2 regions of the Mycobacterium senriense genome follow, and region 2 is predicted to be linked to the other one. Evidence: predicted binding sites of a transcription regulator. Region 2 holds the regulator's gene; the other holds the start of a gene.

Region 1 (4,422 bases), 840 kb from region 2:
ATTTGAATTGGGGCCAAGCCCGTTCCAGTGGCTGATCTGCTTGCTCCACGCGTCCTGCTGGCCCTGCGAGAAGCCCAGGGCGCGGGCCATGTCGCGCACCGCGATCTTTCCCCGGTAGGTGATGACGTTGGCGACCTGGGCGGCGTAGTCGCGGCCGTATTTGTCGTAGACGTACTGGATGACCTTTTCCCGCTGATCGGACTCGATATCCATGTCGATGTCGGGCGGCCCGTCGCGGGCCGGCGACAGAAAACGCTCGAACAGCAGCTCGTTGGCCACCGGGTCGACGGCGGTGACGCCCAGGGCGTAGCAGACCGCGGAGTTGGCGGCCGATCCCCGGCCCTGGCACAGGATGTTGTTGTCCCGGCAGAACCGGGCGATGTCGTGCACCACCAGGAAGTAGCCCGGAAACGTCAGGTGGGCAATGACTTTCAGCTCGTGCTCGATCTGGGCATACGCGCGCGGTGCGTGCTCGGCCGACCCGTAGCGGTCGCGCGCCCCGGCCATGGTCAACTGGCGCAGCCAGCTGTCCTCGGTGTGCCCGGCGGGCACATCGAACGGCGGCAGCTGCGGCGCGATGAGCGCCAGCCCGAACGCGCACTGCTCGCCCAGCTCGGCGGCCGCGGTCACCACGTCGGGCCGCTGCCCGAACAGCCGGGCCATCTCCTCACCCGAGCGCAGGTGCGAACCGCCCAGCGGGGCCAGCCACCCGGCGGCCGAATCCAGCGACTGACGCGCCCGGATGGCGCCCATCGCCATGGCCAGCCGGCGTCGCGACGGCCCCGCGAAATGCGCGCCGGTGGTGGCGACGACGCCGACCCCGAAGCGGGGGGCCAGCGCGGCCAGCGCCGCGTTGCGTTCGTCGTCGAGCGGCTGACCGTGATGGGTCAGCTCGATGCTGACCCGATGCGCTCCGAACCGGTCCACCAGGTCGGCCAGCGCCCGCTCCGCGGCCGCCGGACCGCCGTCGGAAAGCGCTTGGCGGACATGCCCTTTGCGACAGCCCGTCAGAATGTGCCAGTGCCCGCCGGCGGCCTCGGTCAGCGCGTCGACATCGTAGCGGGGCTTGCCCTTCTCGCCGCCGGCCAGATGCGCCGCGGCCAGTTGCCGCGACAGCCGCCGGTACCCCTCCGCGCCGCGGGCCAGCACCAGCAGGTGCGGGCCGGGCGGATCCGGCTGCTCGGTGCGCGCACCCGCGCCCAGCGACAGCTCGGCGCCGAACACGGTGCGCATGTCGAGCTCGGCCGCCGCCTCGGCGAACCGCACTGCCCCGTACAGGCCGTCGTGGTCGGTGAGCGCCAGGGCGCGCAGGTCCAGCCGGGCCGCCTCCTCGACCAGCTCCTCGGGCGTGCTCGCCCCGTCCAGGAAGCTGAACGCCGAATGCGCATGCAGCTCGGCATAAGCGACCGACGAGCGGGACGCCCGGCCGTCGCCCGGCGGCTGGTACGTCGCGCGCCGGCGCGACAGGGGGCCCTCCTGCTCCGGGCCCGCCGACTCCCCGGCATGGCGCGGCTTGCTGTCGAGCACCCGCTCCATTTCCGCCCAGCTCGGCGGCCCGTTGAACCAGCCCACGGATCCGAGTATATCGAACAGATGTTCGATTAAATCGCGGCTCGGTACAACCGTTGTTAAACAGATCTTCAACTCTTAAACAAGGTCTTAACGCTGCGGCACTACCGCGGATCGCGAGCTCCACAGACACTGGTACAAGTTCAAAAAGCGGACTACAGCGGGGGCCGGCATGGCACAGACACTGGACACGGCGTTCCTTCAAGCCCACGATCCGGACCGGCACGCGAGCCTGGCGATCGGCGCGGTGGCCATCGTCGACGGCACCGTACCCGACTATGAACGGCTCAAAAGCCTTCTGGCCGAACGCATCCAGCCGATCACGCGATGCACGCAGCTGCTGCGGGCGCATCCGCTGAACCAGGAGTGGATCGACTGCCCGGACTTCGACCTGGCCCACCACGTGCGCCGGGTGGCCATCCCCCGCCCCGGCGACGAGGCCGAGCTGTCCCGGGCCATCGCCTACGCCCTGGAGCGGCCCCTCGACCTGGACCGCCCCCCGTGGGAGTGCTGGGTCATCGAGGGCCTGAAGGGCAACCGGTGGGCGATCCTGATGAAGACCCATCACGGCCTGCTCGACGGCAACTCGGCCGCGCGCCTGATCAGCAGCCTCTGCGACGACGCCGACGCAGACACCTTCGCCAACGGCGCTGCGGCCAAACCGGTTTCGCCGCCAGCCGTGGGCAAGCCGGGCTGGGTCGACGCGGTGTGGCGGGCTTCGTCCGCCGCCGGCGCCCTGGTCGGCGCGCTGTGGCCGACCGTGCGCACCGACGCGGTCACCGCCTCGCGGCGCTACAGCACGGTGCGCGTCCCGATCGCCGACGTCGACAGCGTCTGTCGCAAGTTCGGCGTCAGCGCCAACGACGTCGCGCTCGCCGCCATCACCGAGGGGTTCCGCACGGCGCTGCTCGGCCGCGGCGAGGAGCCGCGGGCGGACTCGCTGCGCACCCTGATCCCGATGCCGGTCCGCTCGGCGATGCTCTCGCACCTGCCCGTCGAACACGACGACCCGGTGCGGCGGTTGCAGACGGTGCATGCCAGGTGGAAGGCCAGACTGACCGCCCAGCCGCCCGGCATCGTGGAATCGGCGATCGGTTTCCTGCCGACGGCGTTGCGCAGCAACGTCTTACAGTTGCTCTCCCGCCTTCCGCAGCGCGCCATCGTCACGTTGGCCACCAACGTGCCCGGGCCGCGCCGGCGGCTGCGGGTGATGGGCCAGACGCTGGAACGGCTGCTGCCGATCCCCCCGACGGCCGCGGCGCTGCACACCGGCGTCGCGGTGCTGAGCTACGGCGATGAACTGGTCTTCGGCATCACCGCCGAACACGGCGACGCCTTCGACGTCAAGCAGCTGGCCGCCGGCATCGAGCTGGGCATGGCGCGGCTGGTGGCCCTGGGCGACGATTCCGTACTGCTGTTCAACCGCAAGCGTCCCGCGCGCCCGGTGGCGCGCCCCGTGCCGCCGACGCACCCGTCGGCGCCGGGGCACGCGCGACGCTGACCCGTTCTGCCGGCGCCCGACCACCGTGAGAAGGTTGGGCATGGGCAAGTTGGGGCCGGTCATCATCGATCCGCGCCGCCATGACGCGGTGCTGTTCGACGACGACGGCGCGCTGGGCTCCCCGCTGGCCGCCCGACTTCGCGAGACCGGGGTGGGCACCGCCGTCGTCTCGGCGGACGGCCCGGTACAGGCCGCCAACAGGCTGCGGGTGCGCCCGGGCCGCTGCGTCGTGGTCGCCCGGGACGCCGCGGGCATCGAGGCCGCACGCGCCGCGGGGTTCGCGCTGGTGATCGCTGTCGACCCGGCCGGGCATGACGACAGAGTGCGCGAGGCGGGGGCCGATGCGGTGGTGACCGACCTTCGCGACGTCACCGTGCGCACAGGCGACCGCCGGATGTCGCAGCTGCCCGATGCCCTGCAGGCCCTGACCGGCACCGCCGATGGTCTCGCCGACCGGCGACCGGCCGTGTTCTTCGACTTCGACGGCACCCTCTCGGACATCGTCGACGACCCGGACGCGGCGCGGCCCGTCGCCGGGGCCACCGCGGCGCTGGACAGGCTGGCCGCGCGATGCCCGGTCGCGGTGCTGTCCGGCCGCGATCTCGCCGATGTGACGAAACGCGTTGGGGTGCACGGTATCTGGTATGCGGGCAGTCACGGTTTCGAGCTGACCGCGCCCGACGGCACCCACCACCAGAACGACGACGCGGCCGCCGCCATCCCGGTGCTCGAGCAGGCGGCCGGCCAGCTGCGCGACCGGCTCGGCACGATTCCCGGTGTCGTGGTGGAACACAAGCGATTCGGGGTGGCCGTGCACTACCGCAACGCCGAACGCGACCGCGTCGGTGAGGTGCTGGCGGCGGTGCGCGCCGCGGGACGCCGCGACGAGCTTCGGGTCACCACCGGCCGCGAGGTCATCGAGCTGCGCCCGGACCTGGACTGGGACAAGGGGAAAACGCTGCGCTGGGTGATCGATCACCTGCACGAGGCCGGATCGGGTCCGCTGACACCGGTCTACCTCGGCGACGACATCACCGACGAGGACGCGTTCGACGCGGTGCGCGCCGACGGCGTGCCGATCCTGGTGCGGCACGGCGACGACGGCGACCGTGCGACCGCAGCGCAATACGCGCTGGACAGTCCGGCCGGGGCCAGCGACTTCACCGACCGGCTGGCCGATCAGCTGTCGCGCTAGCCATCGCGCTAGGCGTATTCCACCGCGCCGTCGTCGAGCACCACCCGGGTGTCGGCCCCGTCGGGACCCGAAGCCTCGGTGCGGAACACGGCCTTGCCCGGCTCGGTGCGCCAGATCAGCGTGGTCAGTGTCTCGCCGGGGAACACCGGCGAGGTGA
Region 2 (4,422 bases):
AAGTCAGGGGGCATGAAACCGAGCCTAGGCCGGGACGGCTCGTCGGGTTCCGTCAGCCCGGGGTTGCTACTCCGCGGTGATCGCGCAGCGCCTGGATCTCGCGCTCGAAATCGTCCGCGGACTCAAACGACCGATACACGGAGGCAAACCGCAAGTAGGCCACCTCGTCGAGGTCGCGCAGCGGCCCCAGGATGGCAAGGCCCACCTCGTGGCTGGGGATTTCGGGCGAGCCCGCGGCGCGCACGGTGTCTTCGACCTGCTGGGCCAGCAGGTTCAGCGCATCGTCGTCGACCTGACGACCCTGGCAGGCCCGGCGGACGCCACTGATGACCTTCTCCCTGCTGAACGGTTCGGTGACGCCACTGCGCTTGACCACCGCCAGGACCGCGGTCTCCACGGTGGTGAAACGCCGTCCGCACTCGGGACAGGATCGGCGGCGCCGGATGGCCTGCCCTTCATCGGTTTCGCGCGAGTCGATCACCCGGGAGTCGGGATGGCGGCAGAACGGACAGTGCATGACCGCTCCTTCATCGCGCCGACAAGGTACCGCTGGACTTTGAGCGTACCCGCGCGCTGACCTGCACGGCTAATGGAGCCGCCGGGCGTACGGACACACCACTGGCGGCCGGGGTCCGTCGGTCCAGAGTCGTGCTCGCACAACGGTTGTCAGCCGACCGGCGCGATCAGGGTCTGGCCCGCCATCAGGTTGGGCGAGTGCAGATCGTTGAGTTCGCGGATCCGGTCGGCGACCTGGGTGCTCGGCGCGTCGGGCGCCACCCGGTGGGCAAAGTCCTGAAGCGACTCCCCCGCATCCACGCGGACGACGGCGAGCCGGTCCGGAACGTGGGCCGCGGAGCTGGTGGAGTCGCCGTTGAGTGCCTGACCGACGTTCGCGACGAGACCCAGCCACAGCGTGATCGCCCCGGCGGCCAGCGCCAACCCGATGGTGGACGCCCAGGTGGTGGCGCGCCTGCGGTGCGGGGCGACCGACATTGCCACCCCGGTGCCGTAATAGCGCGTCGGCGCACCCGCCGGCCGTGCCGGCGCGGGCCTGCGGGACCTGGCCAGGCCGTCGCGCCCGTAGCGAACGCCCTGGACGGGTCCGTTGATCGGGCGCCGAAGACTGCTGGTACGCGGCGCAGGCGTGTGGATGACTGTCATCTTCGTTCCTCCGGTCAACTAACTCTCGCTCGTGTGTTCGACTCTAATCGCTTGTATGTTCGAAAACCGAACATTTGAGCGAAGCGTGTCGCACGAGCAAACGCTAGATCACACCACCGACAAGTTCGTCGGCCCCTACCACTGTCATGAGGCACAAATACCCGGTATCCCGAAGAGTTACACATTTGTGATTCACCCGACTTTGGGCCTATCCCGGGGGCGATCGGGCGGCGCGACACGCTACTCGAACACATGTTTGATTCTGGTTCGCGGTGCGGCTACATTCATTGCCATGGGCGACAGCAACGACATCTCATCGGCCGGCCCCGACGGTCGGCTGCACTCCGTGGCCTCCTCGCTGACCGAACGGCAGCGCACCATTCTGAATGTCATCCGCGCCTCGGTCACCAGCCGCGGCTACCCGCCGAGCATCCGAGAGATCGGCGATGCCGTAGGTCTGACGTCGACGTCGTCGGTCGCGCATCAGCTGCGCACCCTGGAGCGCAAGGGATTTCTGCGCCGCGACCCCAACCGCCCGCGGGCCGTCGATGTCCGCGGGGCCGACGACGACGTGACGGTGCCCGCCACCGAGGTGGCCGGCTCGGACGCCCTGCCGGAGCCCACGTTCGTCCCGGTGCTCGGGCGCATCGCGGCCGGTGGGCCCATCCTCGCCGAAGAGGCCGTCGAAGACGTCTTTCCCCTGCCGCGCGAATTGGTCGGCGAGGGAACGCTTTTCCTGCTCAGGGTGGTCGGCGACTCGATGGTCGAGGCCGCGATCTGTGACGGCGACTGGGTGGTGGTGCGTCAGCAGAACGTCGCGGACAACGGCGACATCGTCGCGGCGATGCTGGACGGAGAGGCCACCGTCAAGACGTTCAAACGCGCCGGCGGTCAGGTGTGGCTGATGCCGCATAATCCGGCGTTCGATCCCATCCCCGGCAACGACGCGAGCGTGCTGGGCAAGGTCGTCACGGTCATCCGCAAGGTCTGACCCGACAGCAGGCCGAGTCAGTCGGCCCGGGTGAATCCGTTGGCCTGAGCGACTTCTTCACTCGACAGCCAGATTTCGGCGAGCGTGTCCTTGTACAGGTCGCTGCCCGGCGTGTAATACAGGCCGTAGCGCGCGCTCGCCTTGATCGGGTATCCGTCGGGCGCCTGGTACGGGTCGTCGAGCGGCAGGTGGATCGTGGGTCGCCCGTCCGGGCCCGCCAGGCCGTTCTCCGACGCGTCCGCGGCGTCCGCGGCGGCGTGGCGACCGCCTCGTGCCTGCGTCCCGGCCGCGACCGCGCCCGCGACGACGGCCGCCTCTGCCACGTCCGCTGCCGCCGGTGTGTCCGCCGCGGGCTCGACGTCCGGCTCCGGCGCCGCGAGGTCGGCGTATTCGTCCTCGGGCTCTGCGGCTTCCAGGGCGCCGCTCACGGCGTCGCTGTCCGGCGGGGTGTGCGGAACGGCGACGTCGGGATACTCGTCCTCCGAATCCACCTCTTCGGCGTAGCCGGCGTCAGGGTCCTCGGCGTCGACGTAGGCGGCGTCGTCCGCCGTCTCGGGTTCTGCGACGTCGGGAACGGCGTCGGTGTAGTCGGTGTAGTCGGCTCCGGCGTCGGAATACTCTGCCTCCGACAGCATCTCGTCGGAGACCACTGGGATGGAGTCGGTGTCGACGGCGTCGGGGTCATCGTCGGTGAACCCGTAGTCGCTTTCGGCGGGAACCTGGCGTTGCCAGCTGACCCGCCCGGCGCCGGGTTCGGGTTCGGGTTGGCGCGGCGGGCTGAGTGCGTACGCCTCGGCGTCGTGGTCGGATTCGTCGTGTCCCCAGCGTTCGTCGGCGTCGTAGGCGAAGTCGCCGCGGTGGTCGGGCGCGTAGTGCGCGCCATCCTCGTGCTCGGGCCGGCGCCGGCCGAACAGCATCCACACCAGCAGCACGAGCGACGCGAGCACCGGAATGGCGACCATCAGCCACCACCAGTGCCAGGTGAACTTGTTCGGGTGCGCCGGCATGGCCGAATTGCTCGGCTGGTTCTGACCGGACACCTGCAGCCCGGACAGCAGCGGCGCCAGGTTGGCCGGTTCCGTGCTGAACGTGTTCTTCGCGCGGTTCCACGAGATCTTGCCGCCGGTGAACTGCTGCGAAATCACGTCGCCGTTGACGGCCTGGTCACCGACGGGTGCGCCGAGTTTGCCGGCGGGGGCGCGCAGCTTGTCCCACGCGGCCTTCATCGCCCCGCGCACGACGAACGCGCCGCGGTCGGACGTCCAGAAGATGACCGGCTTGTCGGCCGCCGAGAAGGTGACGATGCGGCTGGAAGGACCGATGCCGCCGTCGGTTTCGTTGGTGGTGGGGAATCCCAAGTCGCTGCCGACAGGTCCGCCCAGCGACTCGTATTTGGCGAGAATGTCGCTCTCGACGGCGTTTGCGCCGGTGGCCGGGGTGAAGAAGACCTTGCCACCGGCGAAGTTCTGGGCGATTCCGTCACCGCCGACGGGATATTGCCCGCCCTGCTTGGCGCCCAAGGGTCCCGTGGGTCCGCCGGCCGCGCGCCAGGCCGTGTTGATCGCGGCGGTGGGATCGATCGCCACCTGCAGGCCCTTCAACTGGTCGGCCAGCGCGGGCGGTTCGGTGGTGAACTGCTTCGTCTGCCGGTTCCACGAGACCTGCCCGCCGCTGAACTTCTGCGAGGACACCTCGCCGTTGTAGGTCTCGTCACCCACCGGCACGCCGAGAACGCCGCCCGAGCTGCCCAGCTTGTCCCATGCGGTGTTCAGGGCGCCGCGCACCACGAACGGGCCGTGCTCGGGCGTCCAGAAGATCACCGGCTTGTCGCTGGCCGAGAACGTGATCACCCGGCTGTCCGGGCCGGACAAACCGGGCACCTCGTTGATGGCCGGGAAGCCCAGATCGCTGCCGGCCGGCCCGCCGAGCTGCTCGTACTTGTCCAATACGGGCCCGTAGGCGAATTTGGCCCCGGTGGCCGGGGTGAAGAACATCTTGCCGCCGTCGAAGTCCAGGACGAAACCGTCCCCGACGGGGTACACATCGCCCTTGCGGGCGCCCAGCGGTGAGGTGTCGCCGCCGGCCTTGTCCCATGCGGCCATCATCGCCGCCTCGGCGTCACCAATCGGACTCGCTACCGCGGTGGGGGCCAGCAACACGGCGGCCAGTGCTGTGGTCGTCAAGCTGACCAGCGCGCTCCCGATCAGGTTGCGCATGTGACCTCTCTGCACCTTCACCAAGCCTCCCAGCCGGCGGATATGGCTCTATCT

What was found. Region 2 encodes LexA, which represses DNA repair genes until DNA is damaged. Its sites were predicted from a motif close to CGAACANNTGTTCG; they were not measured.
Region 1: a site for LexA is predicted at 1,587-1,600, ahead of MTY59_RS02735 (error-prone DNA polymerase). Genes of this name have one in related genera too.

The regions. Positions count from the first base shown of each region.
Region 1 is NZ_AP024828.1:564,985-569,406, forward strand. Features, by position in the region: gene MTY59_RS02735 (error-prone DNA polymerase) at 1-1,572, opposite strand, end outside; gene MTY59_RS02740 (wax ester/triacylglycerol synthase domain-containing protein) at 1,742-3,070, shown strand; gene otsB (trehalose-phosphatase) at 3,111-4,265, shown strand; gene MTY59_RS02750 (MaoC/PaaZ C-terminal domain-containing protein) at 4,274-4,422, opposite strand, start outside.
Region 2 is NZ_AP024828.1:5,519,898-5,524,319, forward strand. Features, by position in the region: gene MTY59_RS25760 (peroxynitrite isomerase) at 1-14, opposite strand, end outside; gene nrdR (transcriptional regulator NrdR) at 53-517, opposite strand; gene MTY59_RS25770 (LysM peptidoglycan-binding domain-containing protein) at 667-1,161, opposite strand; gene lexA (transcriptional repressor LexA) at 1,454-2,152, shown strand; gene MTY59_RS25780 (sunset domain-containing protein) at 2,170-4,368, opposite strand.